2 regions of the Ureibacillus sp. FSL K6-2830 genome follow, and region 2 is predicted to be linked to the other one. Evidence: riboswitches for the same ligand, from Rfam matches in the RefSeq annotation. Region 2 holds a riboswitch; the other holds the start of a gene.
The links. Region 2 has a riboswitch for S-adenosylmethionine ahead of NSU17_RS09530 (bifunctional homocysteine S-methyltransferase/methylenetetrahydrofolate reductase). Riboswitches for the same ligand answer to the same signal wherever they lie in the genome.

Region 1: it holds a riboswitch for S-adenosylmethionine, as region 2 does, so the genes downstream of both, metK (methionine adenosyltransferase) here and NSU17_RS09530 (bifunctional homocysteine S-methyltransferase/methylenetetrahydrofolate reductase) in region 2, are expected to answer to the same signal.

Annotation. Positions count from the first base shown of each region.
Region 1 covers NZ_JBBOQR010000001.1:2,677,313-2,685,449, reverse strand. Annotated here, with positions in the region: gene NSU17_RS13375 (alanine/glycine:cation symporter family protein) at 1-428, opposite strand, end outside; gene NSU17_RS13370 (alpha/beta hydrolase) at 593-1,387, opposite strand; gene NSU17_RS13365 (gamma carbonic anhydrase) at 1,510-2,022, shown strand; gene metK (methionine adenosyltransferase) at 2,114-3,310, opposite strand; SAM riboswitch class I at 3,543-3,654, opposite strand; gene pckA (phosphoenolpyruvate carboxykinase (ATP)) at 3,906-5,492, shown strand; gene NSU17_RS13350 (alpha/beta hydrolase family protein) at 5,792-6,583, opposite strand; gene NSU17_RS13345 (NUDIX domain-containing protein) at 6,567-7,034, opposite strand; gene NSU17_RS13340 (hypothetical protein) at 7,081-7,401, opposite strand; gene NSU17_RS13335 (Dps family protein) at 7,502-7,945, opposite strand.
Region 2 covers NZ_JBBOQR010000001.1:1,941,659-1,949,795, reverse strand. Annotated here, with positions in the region: gene metH (methionine synthase) at 144-3,575, opposite strand; gene NSU17_RS09530 (bifunctional homocysteine S-methyltransferase/methylenetetrahydrofolate reductase) at 3,568-5,415, opposite strand; SAM riboswitch class I at 5,518-5,622, opposite strand; gene hemG (protoporphyrinogen oxidase) at 5,692-7,092, opposite strand; gene NSU17_RS09520 (tetratricopeptide repeat protein) at 7,437-8,137, opposite strand, start outside.

The DNA of each region.
Region 1 (8,137 bases), 740 kb from region 2:
ACCCCGAACCAGCGTTTTCCAGTCCCCTTTTCCATATAATACGCCGGTCCACCACGATAAACCCCTTGTTTCTTAGTTTTATAGATTTGCGCTAAAGTTGATTCAACATAAGCTGTTGATGCTCCAATAAATGCAGTAATCCACATCCAAAACACTGCACCCGGACCACCAAATGCAATAGCGCTGGCCGTACCAATAATATTTCCGGTACCGACACGTCCTGAAAGCGCTATCGTTAATGCTTGGAAAGAAGAAACTCCAGCTTCAGATTTCTCCCCAGTAAACATTAAAACAAACATTTCTTTAATTTTTCTAACTTGAGCAAATCGGGTCATAATCGAGAACACAAGTCCTACGATTAAAATCCCATAAATCATGATTGGCCCCAAAAGGATGCCGCTAATCCAGTTTAAGAAATTTTCTAACATACATACACCCCTTTAAGTTTATGTATCACGAATATTTTTTATATTACAAAAACTTATGAAAACAATCAATATTTTTTGATATCATTTTTTTTAAAAAATTATTAATTTTATATTAAAAAAGGAATGTCCATATCGAACATTCCTCCAATTTCAATATAATTCAATTAAACTATATATCCTATAGATCGTAGAACATTATTCATAAAATCTCTCATGTATAGAAATACTTCTTCCCTTTCATAATCATGAAAAATATTGTGATAACTATGGGGCCAGTCTTTATATTGAAATTCACTTGTTTTTTGCAATAATAGCCACTTTCTTGCCGTTTCTGAATCCGCCACTTTATCTTGATTAGGGGTAATCAGCAAAATGGGCAATGACAATGTCTTATCCTGAGTCATCAAATTTTTCATTAATTGTTGAATGTCTCGATACCATCGAACGGTAACATTGGAATGATATGGTACATCATCCTCCATCTCTAGAAAACCATCAGAATTTCGAGTAAATAATCGTCTATCAAACTCCATCGACACTTTTTTGCTTGGTGCTATGTTCATGCTTGCTAGTGCACTTGTAAGTAAATTGGAATGTTTATGCAACTGTAACCATGGAGCAGTTAATACTAGTCCAGCGCATTCCGTCTTCGTTGACCTTAAAAATTGAATTGCAAGGGTTCCGCCCAAGCCATGCCCAATGATAAATACTGGTAAATGATATTGAAGAGCGCTTTTCATGAGCTGTTTAATGAAAAGTAAATATTCGTCAATTAATTCATCATGAACCCTCGTAAATTTTGACCCTTCTTCATGCCCTGGTAAATCGCCCATCACGACATGATAACCTTCCGTCATCAATTTTTCTATTAACCATGCATACCAACGGTGGTTTTCAAAAGCGCTATGTATTATTACTATAACAGCTTTCGGTTGCTCTTTAGTTTCCCACTTCCACATAGCGTTCCTCCTAAATCCACTAAACTTCTGTCATTACAAGTTAGTTTTGTTCTATTTTCAAATATTTTCTTATTTGCTAGGATAATATACATAATAATACTTTAGAAATGAGGAGCTTTGCGATGATTTATCCTTATAAAGATAAAGAACCTAATATCGATCCTTCTGTATTTATAGCAGACCATGTAACGATTACTGGAGATGTTACAATTGGCGAAGATACGTCAATTTGGTTTGGAACTGTGATTCGCGGAGATGTTGCACCAACGATTATTGGAAAACGTTGTAGCATCCAAGATTTAAGTTGTTTACATCAAAGTCCCAATAACCCTCTAATCATAGAGGATGAAGTCATCGTTGGTCATCAGGCTACTTTACACAGTTGTATTGTACGTAAACGCGCTTTAATTGGCATGGGATCCATCATATTAGATGGTGCTGAAATCGGAGAAGGAGCACTCGTTGCAGCTGGAAGTTTAGTACCTCCTGGTAAAAAAATCCCTCCAAATTCTGTCGCTATGGGCAATCCTGCTAAAGTCGTCCGTCAAGTAACAGAAGAAGATCGTAAAGATATGGATCGCATTATTCAAGAATATGTTGAAAAAGGGAAATATTATCAGTCATTAAAGAAATAAAATTCAAGTTATTATTATTTATACAATATTAAATTTACATTGAAAATTAAAAATGCAGGCGTTCATATTTGCCTGCATTTTTATAAAATAATTATAATCCTGCCTTCTCTCTTAATAATTTGGCCACATCTGTTCTTTCCCATGGCAAATCGATATCCGTGCGACCAAAATGACCATATGCAGCAGTTTGTTTATAAATTGGACGACGCAAATCTAGCATTTTAATGATACCCGCAGGTCGTAAATCAAATAGTTCTTTGATCCACTCAACTAATTTGCTCTCACTTACTTTACCTGTTCCAAAAGTATCAATTGAAATGGATACAGGACGTGCAACACCAATTGCATAAGCTAATTGAACTTCTACTCGATCAGCAAGACCAGATGCTACGATGTTTTTTGCTACATAACGCGCAGCATAGGCAGCAGAACGGTCCACTTTTGTAGGGTCTTTTCCAGAAAATGCTCCTCCACCATGACGAGCATATCCACCATAAGTATCCACAATAATTTTGCGTCCAGTTAGACCCGCATCTCCTTTTGGTCCACCAATGACGAAGCGGCCAGTCGGGTTAATGAAGTATTTAGTATCTTCATCAATCAACTCTATTGGAACAATTTCCTTAATAACTTTTTCCATCATATCTACTTTAATTTGCTCAAGAGTAACTCCTTCATCATGCTGAGTAGAAATGACGATTGTATCAATGCGACGAGGTACATTATTTTCATCATATTCTACAGTAACTTGTGTTTTACCATCTGGTCGTAAATACGGAATCTCTTTTGATTTCCGAACTTCTGATAATCTTCTTGCAAGTCGATGAGCTAAACTAATCGGTAGAGGCATCAGTTCTGGAGTTTCATTGCAAGCAAATCCAAACATTAATCCTTGGTCTCCAGCACCAATCGCTTCGATATCCTCATCAGTCATATATCCTTCTCGTGCTTCTAAGGCTTGGTCTACACCTTCTGCAATATCTGGTGATTGTTCACCGATTGCAGTGAGCACCGCCAAGTTTTCTGCATCAAATCCAAATTTTCCACGCGTATAACCAATTTCTGCGACAGTGTCCCGAACAATACTTTGAATATCGACATAAGTTGTCGTAGTAATTTCTCCGGTTACAAGCACTAATCCAGTTGTAACAATTGTTTCACAAGCAACCCTTGCATTTGGATCTTCTTCTAGTATCGCATCCAATATTGCATCGGATATTTGGTCACAAATTTTATCTGGATGACCTTCTGTTACGCTTTCTGATGTAAACAGTCGACGATTTGACATTAAATTTCCTCCTAAATTTACGAGACGAATCTCTGCTATGATACGGTACTCATTATCCATTTTGCCTTAGCAACATTCGCCCGTAAGGAACAGTGCGAAGATGATGAAAGGCTTTAAGAAATTTTTATCTTTTTATAGGTTTTATAGGTTGAATGAGTACGACATTTGTGCTTGAATAAAAAAAGTTCCTATCCACATGCATGAGGAAAGGAACTAAACATTCTACCTTTCACTCTTATCGTTCAAGGGAATCCCTTGCATCAGGTTAGCACCACGCATTATTATAGTAATGCAGGTTGCCGGGTTTCATAGGGCCTTAACCCTCCACCAGCTCTGGATAAGAGTATCCGTTCATCCAACATGTTACGTAATATACTATACAATGTCAAATATTTTTTCCTTTTTCTCAAATTTGACATAACCCGGTATTCTATAATTTACTTGTAAGTAGGTACTCTTGTTACAAGCAAAAAATTTTCATAAATAATTTTAAGAATTAGTATAGATTATTTCATCTAATGTGTTATACTAATTTCTGTATTATATAACCAACAATTAATTTTCCTAAAAATAAAAAAAGGATGGTATTTAATCGATGAATTCAGTAGAAATTGCAAATGAGCTGAAGGAATTATTAAAAAGTGGAAATATAAACACTCAATTGTCAGTGCCTCAATTAGTTGAAAAGGCGGTAACTCGTGGAGAAGCCAAATTAACAATTGATGGTGCAATTGTTGCTGAGACAGGTAAATATACAGGCCGTTCTCCAAAAGATAAATTTATTGTCGAAGAAGAAAGCATTAAAGATAAAATTGATTGGGGTAGTGTAAATCAGCCAATCTCTGCTGAAGTGTTTGATAACTTGTATATAAAAGTATTAAATTACTTAAAAGAAAAAGACGAGTTATTTGTATTTAAAGGCTTTGCTGGAGCAGATAAAGAATCTCAATTATCTATTCAAGTAGTAAATGAATATGCTTGGCACAACCTTTTCTGTCATCAATTATTCATCCGTCCAACAAAAGAAGAATTAGCTTCTCATACAGCTGATTTCACAATTATTTCTGCACCTGGTTTCAAAGCGAATCCAGCTGTTGACGGAACAAACTCAGAAGCATTTATTATCGTATCATTCGAAAAGAAAATTATATTAATCGGTGGTACGGAATATGCTGGTGAAATGAAAAAATCTATTTTCAGTATCATGAACTACTTGTTACCTGAAAAAGGCATTCTTTCAATGCATTGCTCTGCTAACGTTGGAGAAGATGGTGACGTAGCGTTATTCTTTGGTTTATCTGGTACTGGAAAAACAACTCTTTCTGCTGATAGCGATCGTAAATTAATCGGTGATGATGAACATGGTTGGTCTGACAACGGTGTGTTCAACATTGAAGGTGGCTGCTACGCTAAAACAATTAATTTATCAGCTGAGAAAGAGCCAGAAATTTATAATGCCATTCGTTTTGGTACAGTGTTAGAAAACGTTGTAATCGATTCAGAATCACGCATTCCTGATTACGATGATAATAGCCTAACAGAAAATACACGTGCAGCGTATCCAATTCATTACATTGATAATATTGTAACGCCTTCTATTGCTGGTCATCCGAAAACAATTATTTTCTTAACTGCTGATGCTTTTGGAGTGCTTCCTCCAATCAGTAAATTAACGAAGGAACAAGCAATGTACCACTTCTTAAGCGGATTCACTTCTAAATTAGCTGGTACTGAACGCGGTATTACTTCACCTGAACCAGTATTCTCTACATGCTTTGGTTCTCCTTTCTTACCACTTCCAGCAACAAAATATGCTGAAATGTTAGGTGAGAAAATCGATGAACACAACGTTCAAGTATTCTTAGTGAACACTGGTTGGACTGGTGGCGAATATGGTGTAGGTAGCCGCATGAAGCTTTCATATACTCGCGCAATGGTACGTGCTGCTATCAGCGGTAAATTAAACGATGTTGAAACAAAACAAGATCGTATTTTCGGATTACACATCCCAACTGCAATTGAAGGGGTTCCAAGCGAAGTGCTAGATCCTCGTGAAGCTTGGAAAGATAAAGAAGCTTACGATCAAAAAGCTCGTTATTTAGCTGATTTATTCAAAGAAAACTTCAAGAAATTTAACAACGTATCAGAAGATATTTTGAAAAAAGGTGGACCATTGGTTTAATATCAACGTTCCATCCATTCTAAACTCATATTAAGATTAAAGAGGCGCCTAATAAGTCATTGAGGCGCCTCTCTTTACGACTGATGCTCATTCATTCGTCGCAGATTCATTGCGACGAGGAATCGCGTTTGATGTGACCAACGCAGGGAAAATATAATCATCATAAAGAATTTGAGCCTGATCAAAAAATATTACACTTTTTGATCAGGCCATTTAATTTTGATGGGCTTTTTTATCAATCTTTAATGAAAAACGGTTCTAAGTGTTTCAATAATTAAAGGGAAAAGAGTGAATTGAAATCATCGCTTCTTTCCTTTTTCTTTCATCCAATTGCAAATAGAACGGACCGTTTCTCTATTGATATGGGGTGGAAAATGGTGTGCCAAATTGGCCATATACCACGTTTCAAATTCTTTTCCTGATTCCTTAAGCGCCTTTTCAAGCTTATAGGACTGTTCGATCCTAACATTGGAATCTTCAGTACCGTGGATAATAAGTACCGGTGCATGAATGCGGTCCACTTCATAAATTGGTGAGCGTTCTTCATAAATTTCCGGATATTTTGTTGGAGATCCACCGATAAGTCTCTTTAGCGTACGTCTTAAATCAACCCGTTCTTCGTACAAATCCGCCAAATCAGCTACACCCGACCAAGTGACGATTGACCGAATATCTTTACTCAAAATCCCCATCCATAAAGCCATTAATCCTCCCCTTGAAAAACCAAAAAGGTGTACCGAATCATTATTGGCAATTTCTTTTAATAATTGGATGCTATGCAGTGCATCAAGACGGTCATCGCCCCCAAATTCATCGCGACCTTCTCCACCTCGATTTCCACGATAATACGGTGCAAATACAATAAACCCATTTGAGGCAAATTGCGCAATTCTAGCTGGCCTTACCATTCCTACCGACTGCAATCCACCACGCAAATATAATAATGCTTCATATGAACCATCTCCAATAGGTCTAGCAAGCAATCCTTTCACTCGAAGCCCTTCCGACCAATAAACGATTTCCTCAAGCTCTACATTTGGATTAGGAGAAGGATATTTTCTAATTAATTCAATGCTACCATTCTTTTTCAAGTTGTTTCACTTCCTGCAAAATTTTTTTCATCCCTTCATCCTTCATATAAAAACTTGCATATGGATGTTGTAATACTTCCTCCGTTGTTAAAAAAAGTCGCCCGACCGTTTCGTATTGTTGAACAAAAGGTTCGATTCGAGCCACCTTTGCAACAAATACGGCTTTACAAAATGGGATTTTTTCATAAACAGTATAATGGGCAAATAATTTCAAATCCGTAATATGTACGAGCGTTTCTTCATAAACTTCCCGCTTAGCTGCTTGTTCTATTGTTTCTCCCAATTCCACTTTACCTCCAGGAAATTCCACACCCCGTTTTTGATTGATTGTACAAAGCCATTTTCCATCTTTTTGTACAAGCACCAGGACATGCTTCGGCTCAAGTGGAAACGGAGGACCTTCAAAACTTAGTTCGACTTTATTATTGTTTAAATCATAAAAAGTAAACATCCCTTCAACTCCTATACATTTAGTGTAGCGAAGGGATGTGTTCTATTCAATTATTGAAATAGGGCAATTGTTCCACAAATTCTTTTATTTTTTCATCGCCAAACTCATGAATTAAAGCATAAATTTTTTTCAATCGATTATCAATTTCATCATTCTCTTCATCAAGATGGTATGGAAGATATGGTAAATGAGCTCTTACTGCATTATCAAATTCTAAAGAGTTTAACTGATTAAATAGCTTTTTAAATATAAACACTTTATCCGGATCCAATTCAATCTTAAACTCACAAGGTTCACCGGTAGGAATGTAATTATAAGATTGGTTTAAGACGTTCACATACAGCGTTGTCTTTTCGATAGTAATCACCCTCCTTATATTCATTATGGTGAAATATAATTAGGGCTATTCAAAAGAATAAAAAATCCTCAAAAGTTCTATCATTGAACTCTTGAGGATAGACATTCCGTTATTTACCTAAAAACGCTGATAACATCCATGTATGTTTTTCTAGACTTTGGAAAGTTGCGTTCAACATATCTTCTGTACGATCATCGCCTTGATTTGCCGCCTCTTCCATTGCTTCTTTAATCAGCTTCATAGTGGATTGGAAGTCATCAATAATCGTTTGAACCATTTCCTCTGATGTTTCTGAACCTTTTGCTTCTTGTACTCTCGATAATTCTAAATGCTCTTTTAATGTTGCAACTGGCTTTCCGCCTTTTGTTAGAATACGCTCTGCTACTTCATCTAAATTTGCCGTAATTTCATTGTATAATTCTTCAAACTTTTCATGTAATGTAAAGAAGCTTGGACCTGTTACATACCAATGGTAATTGTGAAGTTTAGTATATAATACTGAGTATGTTGAAACTAATTCATTTAACTGTGCAATTAATTTATCGTTTGTCATCATTTCACCTCATTTTACAGATTTTCCATCCTTTTGTTAAATTATACTATAAATGTTGTTTTCATAATTTTACAATTACATGAAATCTCAGAAAACAGTTCATATATAGTATGATATTTTTTATTGAATTTATCCAAATATTATGTTCACCTTGTATTCAACAATCAGAAGAATAATTATGTTAGTATATAG
Region 2 (8,137 bases):
AAATCCGCCAATATTGTCACAAAATCATCCGATATGTTCACAAATCTTGTTGATAAAAATCGAGCGGGTTGATATGTTCGGGATTTTCATAAATCCATTTGCTAATACATAAAAATATCCCCTAATGTTAGGGGATGCTCATTTTAAACATTGAAATATCTAGCGCTTGGGTGTGCAAAGACGATTGCTGATACACTTGCCTCGGGTTCCATCATATACCCTTCTGTCAAATGCACTCCAATTTGTTCTGGCTTCAGCAATTTAAACAGCTTTTCTTGGTCCTCTAAATTTGGACATGCCGGGTAACCAAAGGAGAAACGTTGACCTTGGTATTTTGCGGCAAAACGTTCCTTCATCGTAAAGTCTGTCGGATCTGGGAATCCCCAACCATCACGAATTTCTTGGTGAAGGCGTTCAGCAAATCCTTCTGCAAGTTCTAATGCAGTTGAAAGGAGGGCATGGCTTTCTAAAAATTTGCCTTCTTCTTTTAGTTGATCTGCTTTCTCTTTCGCTCCATGTCCTGCAGTCACTACCATTAACGCTACATAATCCATTTCACCACTATCTACAGATTTTAAGAAATCAGCTAAACAAAGATAAGGTTCCACTTGTTGGCGTGGGAAATGGAATCGCTCAATTTCAGTTTTACTATCTATCGGACTATAAATAACTACATCGTCGCCGTCACTTTGAGCAGGGAAGAATTGATACATCCCTGAAGGTTTTAAAACTCCAGAATTTAAAATATCTAGTACTAAATCGTATAATTCTATCGCCCGCTCGTCTTTCTCTGCCAACAGTTTTTCCACATTGCCTTTCAAACCTAAATGGTGGCCTAGCAATGTACGCATATTGATATAAGGCAGTAAATGTTGAACAGAGTAATTTTTCTTAATGTGTACTTTCAAATCTCTTGGTACGAAAACCGGTGCATCCTCTACAGTGCGAGCTTTCCTTTTTGAGACTTCTTTTACTGATTGATTTGCCCGTTTTGCATCTGCTTCTAATCGTTTTTCACGTGACTCTCGAATTTCTTGTAAAAGTACTTCACGTTCATTCGGATCCATTAAACGATTGGCATGCTCTAATCCTTGCATTGCATCCTTAGCATAAATAACTGGTCCATCATATTCTGCAGCAATTTTTGTTTCAGTAAAACGTTTCGTTAAAGCTGCACCACCTACGAGAATCGGGATATCAATTCCTGCTGCTTTAAAGTCTTGAGCAGTTAATACCATTTGTTGTGCAGACTTCACCAACAATCCTGACAAGCCAACTATATCTGGCTTTTCTTTGCGAATGGCTTCAATTAATTCGGCAGGCGCCACTTTAATACCCAAATCAATCACTTGATACCCATTATTGCTTAATATAATATCCACTAAATTTTTTCCAATATCATGGACGTCACCTTTTACCGTTGCCAAAATCACTTTTCCTTTTCCAGAACTGTCTTCCACTTTCTCCATATACTGTTCAAGGTGAGCAACCGCCGCTTTCATGACTCCGGCACTTTGCAATACTTCCGCAACGATTAATTGGTTATCATTAAATAATCGGCCTACTTCTGCCATTCCGTCCATCAACGGTCCATTTATGATATCTAATGGTGTATCAAAGATTTTTCTTGCTTCTTCTAAATCTTCAATTAAGCCCTCTTTTGTACCTTCGACGATGTAGTATTTAAGCCGTTCTTCCACCGTTTCAGGAAGAGCAATCACTTTTTCTTCTTTCTTTTTATCGCGATAAAATGCCGTAAACTTCGCCAATGTTTCATCGTTTGTATTGAAGATTAAATCATTAGCTAATTGTATTTCTTCTTCCGGTAGAGAGGCATAACGCTCCAATTTTTCTGTATTAACAATGGCATAATCTAAGCCAGCTTGCGTGCAGTGATATAAAAATACTGCATTTAATACTTCCCTGCCAACCGGTGGGAGACCAAAGGAAACGTTACTAATCCCAAGAACCGTTAAAACTCTCGGAAATTTTTCCTTTATGAGTCGAATTCCTTCGATTGTTTCTTCTGCAGCGCCAATGTATTGCTCATCCCCAGTACCTACGGGGAAAACTAATGGGTCAAAAATAATATCTTCCGGCGCAATGCCCCATTTTTCCGTTAAAATTTTATAAGAGCGTTCTGCTATCGCCAATTTTCTCTCGCGAGTGACGGCCATTCCCTCTTCATCAATTGTACCTACAACAACTGAGGCACCATATCTCTTCACGATTGGCAGCACTTTATCAAAACGTTCTTCTCCATCTTCTAAGTTGATGGAGTTGATGATTGCTTTTCCTTGACAATATTTCAATGCCTCCTCTATCACTCGCTCGTCAGTTGAGTCTATGACTAAAGGTACTTTCACTTTCTTTACCACTTCTTGCATAAATCTGCGCATATCTTCTAGCTCATCTCGGTCAGGGTTCGCTAAACAGATATCAATCACATGCGCCCCGTTTTTCACTTGGGCTCGAGCAATTTCAGCCGCTTCCTCATATTTTCCATCAACAATTAACTGCTTAAATTTACGAGATCCAATAACGTTTGTTCTTTCACCAATAAACAACGGACGCATTGAATCATCATAAAGCAGCGGTTCAATGCCTGATACTGCATGTCCATGGGATTTTTCCTTCTTCTTTCGAGGTTTATAGCCTTCTACTGCTTCACGGATTGCCTTTATGTGGGCAGGAGTTGTACCGCAGCATCCACCGACAATGTTTAACCAACCTTTTTCAGCAAATCCTTGCAATTTCTTCGATAAAGATTCGGGTGTTTCATGATAATGTCCCTCTTCATCTGGTAATCCAGCGTTCGGATAACAGCTTATATAGCTTGTAGATAATTCGGAAAGCGAGCGAATATGATCTGTCATAAATTCTGGCCCTGTCGCACAGTTAAGTCCGATTGAAATGGGATTAATATGTTCAATAGAAACATAGAAAGCTTCTATAGATTGCCCAGCAAGTGTTGTTCCCATTGGCTCAATCGTCGCAGAAACCATAATCGGAAGCTCTTTTCCAGTTTCTTCAAATGCACGCTTCAGACCAAGGGTTGCCGCTTTCACGTTTAACATGTCTTGGCTTGTCTCAAGTAACAATAAATCTGCGCCGCCTTCAATTAGCGCTTTTGCTTGGATATAGAAGTTTTCGGATAGCTCATCAAATGTAATACCGCCCGTTACAGACAATGTTTTCGTCGTTGGACCTATAGATCCTGCAACGAAGCGAGGCCAGTCGCTTGTTGAATATTTTTTAACTTCTTCTTTTGCAATTTCTACAGCCCTCTTATTAATTTCTTCTGCTTTATAACCTAATCCATATTCATTTAATACGAGTGGGGTTCCTCCAAATGTATTTGTAGAAATAATATCTGCACCAGCTTCTAAGTACGCTCGATGGATTTTAGAAATGACATCAGGTCTAGTTAATACAAGGTGTTCATTACATCCATCAAATTCTTCCCCACCAAAATCTTCCGGTGTTAAATTTTCCTGCTGGAGCATTGTTCCCATTGCACCATCGATAATCAATATTCTTTTTTGCAATTGTTCCTCTATTGGATGATTAACCATTTGCTTTAACTCCTTTATTTTGCTCGTCAAGTTGTTGAATATATTGCAATAGTTGTAAAGTGATTTCATATCGCATAAACGGCGTAATTAGATAAATGCCGTTGAAGTATTTCGTTGCTGTATCTAACAATTCTTTTGCAATTTCTAGTCCTACTTTTGTTTCTTGTTCTTTATTTCCGCTTACTTGTTGCATTCTTTCTAACACATCATCAGATAATTTAATTCCCGGTACTTCATGATGCAAAAATTCCGCATTTTTAAAACTAGTAAGCGGCATAATTCCTATATAAATTGGTGTATCTAAATGTTTTGTCGCTTCATGAATTTCCACAATTTTTTCCTTCGAATAAACTGGTTGCGTAATGAAATAATCCGCACCATGTTCAATTTTTTTCTCTAGACGGCTGACAGCACGATCTAACACTCTCACGTTAGGATTGAAAGCCGCTGCTACTGAGAAATTCGCTTTTTTTCTTAGTGCTTTGCCAGAAAAAGAAATTCCTTCATTTAACTGTTTAATTAATGATATCAATTCCATCGATGAAACGTCATAAACACTTGTTGCACCCGGAAAATCCCCTACCTTTGTTGGATCACCAGTTACAGCCAACACATCATGAAGGCCAAGAGCATTGAGTCCCATTAAATGGGATTGCAGCCCAATTAAGTTTCGATCTCGGCAAGTAATATGTGGCATTGTGCGTATGCCATATTGCAGTTTTAAAATGGCCCCCATTGCCAAGTTACTAACCCTTGGAGATGCTAATGAATTGTCTGCCATCATGATAAGATCTGCCCCTGCATTGTAAAGAGCTTTTGCTCCTTCAACAAACTGTTCAATTTCAAGATGCTTCGGCGTATCCAATTCTACAATGACAGAACGTGCTCTTTTTGCTTTTTCGTGGAGAGGTTCAAAATTATGCGGTTCAGGCTCGCGAATGATTATTTCCCTCTGAGGTTTTGCCTCTTTCTTTTCAACCGGCTGAAAATGAGCAAGCTTCTTTTTCATCGCTTCAATATGTTTCGGTGTTGTACCGCAACATCCTCCAATGAGCCTTACTCCTTCATTGCATAATTCAACCGTTGCCCTTGCAAAATAATCTACTTCTGATTCGTAAACGACACGCCCCTCTTCAATATCTAATAAAGAAGCGTTCGGATAAACAGATAAATACGCTCGTTCAGGAATTTCTACCTGTTCAAAAGCCTGTATTGTGTGGTATGGACCAAGTCGACAGTTCACCCCTACAATATCTGCACCTAATTTTTCTAACTGCTTTAATGCTTCATTCAATTTCATGCCATTCATTAATACGCCCGGCTCTTGCATTGAAACTTGAGCAATGATGGGCATATCCGTCATGGCTCGTAACATTTTTAACGTCTCGCATAGCTCTTCAACATCATAATAAGTTTCTAACAACAAACCATCTAACTGCCCCGCAATTAGCACTTCTGCTTGTTCACGAACTGCTGCAAGAATTTCATCTAATGTATAATCTACTTTGCGAACACCGCGGATACCACCAATCGAACCTAAAATAAACACTTCACTGTTCTTGGCTGCTTGTTTGGCAACACCTATCGCACCTTCGTTAATTTCCACTACTTTTGACTCCAAACCATAACGAGTGAGCTTGATTCGATTAGCGCCATATGTATTCGTTTGAATAACATCTGCGCCAGCTTGTATGTATTCACTATGAATTTTTTTAATGATTTCCGGTTTTTCAATATTCATTTCTTCGTGACAATTTTCAAGTCCATATGAATATAACAGCGTTCCCATAGCACCATCTGCAACTAACACTTTATGTTTTAACGCATCTAGTAGCCCCATTCGAAATTCCCTCACTTTTCTTTACTTCATAAATTTTCTGTCAATTCATCTAATAGAAAAAGCCTTCTTGCGAAAGAAGGCTTGTCATTTCCTTTAGAATTCACCTTATCTTTCGGCAATTGCCGCTGGATTTAGCACCTTACTAAACATTTTTAGTGGTTGCTGAAGCTTCACCGGGCCAGTTCCCTCCACTTCTCTTGATAAGTCATATTCGATTTTAAAATATCAATATAATAAGTTACATCATAAAATCAATACTTCATTTTGTCAAGTTAATTAGTCGGAATTATTTAAAAAGTTGTTTATAATTTGGTTTGCTGTTTCTTTCCCGTTATCAATGCATGCACCAATTCCTACGCCGAAATAAGAGCAACCAGCAATGTAAAGATTCGGATAGAGGTTATCTAATTTTGTAATTATTTCTTGCAAAGCTTCATGATGAGCTAAATCATAAGTTGGCATGGCATCGATCCATTTTGTAATATTCACAATGGTAGGTTGTGCTTCTATATTCAAACTGAGTTGAATATCGTTCAAAGCAACCTTTGTTAACTCTTCATCACTCATTTTCACTAATTCTTGGTAGCGAGGATTACTTTCTTTATAAAACAGTCGAACAAGTAGATTTCCTTCTGTTGAAGTATGCTTCCATTTACGGCTTGTCCAAGTAGAGGCATTACATAATAAATCGCTGTTGTAGGAAACGATAAATCCAGTGCCATCCTTAGGCAAAATAGAATCTGGTAGATCGAAGCCTACATACATCGTAATGGCTGATGCATTTTTAAATTTGTTGAAATAAGGATTTAATTCATCATTATTTAAAACTTGCTTCACGACTTGGTTGGGCAATGCTAACACAACAACATCCGATTCCAATTTTTCTCCGTTAGCGAAGGAAATTTCATAACGTTGTTCTTTTTTCTCAACAAGTACTGTTTCAGTATCTTTATATATTTCTACATCCACAAGCAGTTCTTCCATTCGATCAATTAGTTGAGATAGTCCGTTTTTAAAAGAAAGGAATTTTTTATTCGCTTCCCGTTCAAACTTTTCCCGATTTGCTTGCAAACCTTTCATTATACTTCCATATTCATTTTTGTAATCAACTAAGTATGGAAGCGTAGAGGCAATGGACAATTTATAAATGTCCCCTGAGTAAACACCAGCTAATACAGGAGCTATTTGTTTCTTCACAATTTCTTTTCCAAAAAAGTATTCTAAGAAATCTCCGATAGAACTTTCCTTCGTAAATTTCGTATTCGGTATTTCCTCATCTTTTAACACTCGTTGTTTCCCTTCTTCTGAAATTAATGTGCTCGCTTTTAGGGATTCGAGAGTCATAGGAATGCCAAAGACAGAATCCTTTGGAATCGCATGTAATTCATTATTGGTGTGAATATAAGAAATTCCTGTTTCGTTATATACGACTTCTGATTCAAAATCTAGTTCCTTTACAAGTTCCATTACGCTTGGATATCGTGCTACAATGGAATCCGCTCCCGTTTCCATGATGAATCCTTTTTCACGCGCTGTGTGCATTTTTCCGCCAAGGTACGGATTTTTTTCCACAAGTACTAAACGGGCAGGAATTTCATTTTCCTTTAATTGTTTTTGTAAATAATACATCGTGCAAAGTCCTGTAATTCCTCCACCGATAACCGTTACCGTTTTCATTCGTTACAACTCCTATAAGATCTTTTTACCGTACTTTTAGTATAATCTTTTTTTATAACTCTTTCTGTGTCGGCTTTAGTAAATTTCAATATAGTAAACAACAAATATGCTTTTGACTGTTGAATTTATTTCAAAAGGAATTTTGATAATTTATTCAATTTATTAAACAATAAAAAACAGCCCTTTCCACTATACTACAAAGGACTGTTTCACTATATTCAACTAGTTTTTCATAATCCAACTTTAGAATCACAATCTCTTCATAGCATGTAATGTTCTGTCATCCCCACTACATTACGGAATCATGGAATGTAGTAATGCAATACTTTTTAGTGTGCTTATTATTAATTATACTCATTTTGCTTTTGTTGTTTTGCCAGTTCTCGCCAGCGGGCTGCCGCTTTTTTATCTACTTCAACATCAATCCCATTTTCGTAAATATATGCGATATTTAACTTTGCTTGATAATCTCCTAGCAACGAAGCTCTCTTATAATAATAAAGTGCTTTCTTTCCGTTTCTTTCAACACCGATTCCATTCTCATATAGAAACCCTAAATTATAAATTGAATCAATGTGATGGTATTCCGCTGCTTTTTCAAACCACTCAATAGCAAGAGGGACATTCCTCTCCCTGCCCAATAGACCCTCAAAATAGATGGAACCCATTCGATATTGGGCATCGAGATCCCCGCCTTCAGCTGCCTTCAAATAATATTGAAATGCTTTTTCGTCATCTCTATTTACCCCAATTCCTTGCTCATACATAATTCCTAATGTAAACATTGCTTCTACAACATTCTGTTTTGCAGCCACTTCAAACCATTTTAAAGCTTCCTTATAATTTACATTTCCTACTTCACCGTTTAAATACATGTCTGCTAAGTTATTAGCTGCATCAGGATTTCCGTTTTTTGCTGCCTTTTTATATAATGAAAAAGCCATTTCAATATCTTCTTCAACGCCAAGTCCTTCGTAATAGCAATTAGCCAACTGATATTGTGCTTCACTATTTCCCGCTTTACTCGCTTTTTGCAACCAGTAAA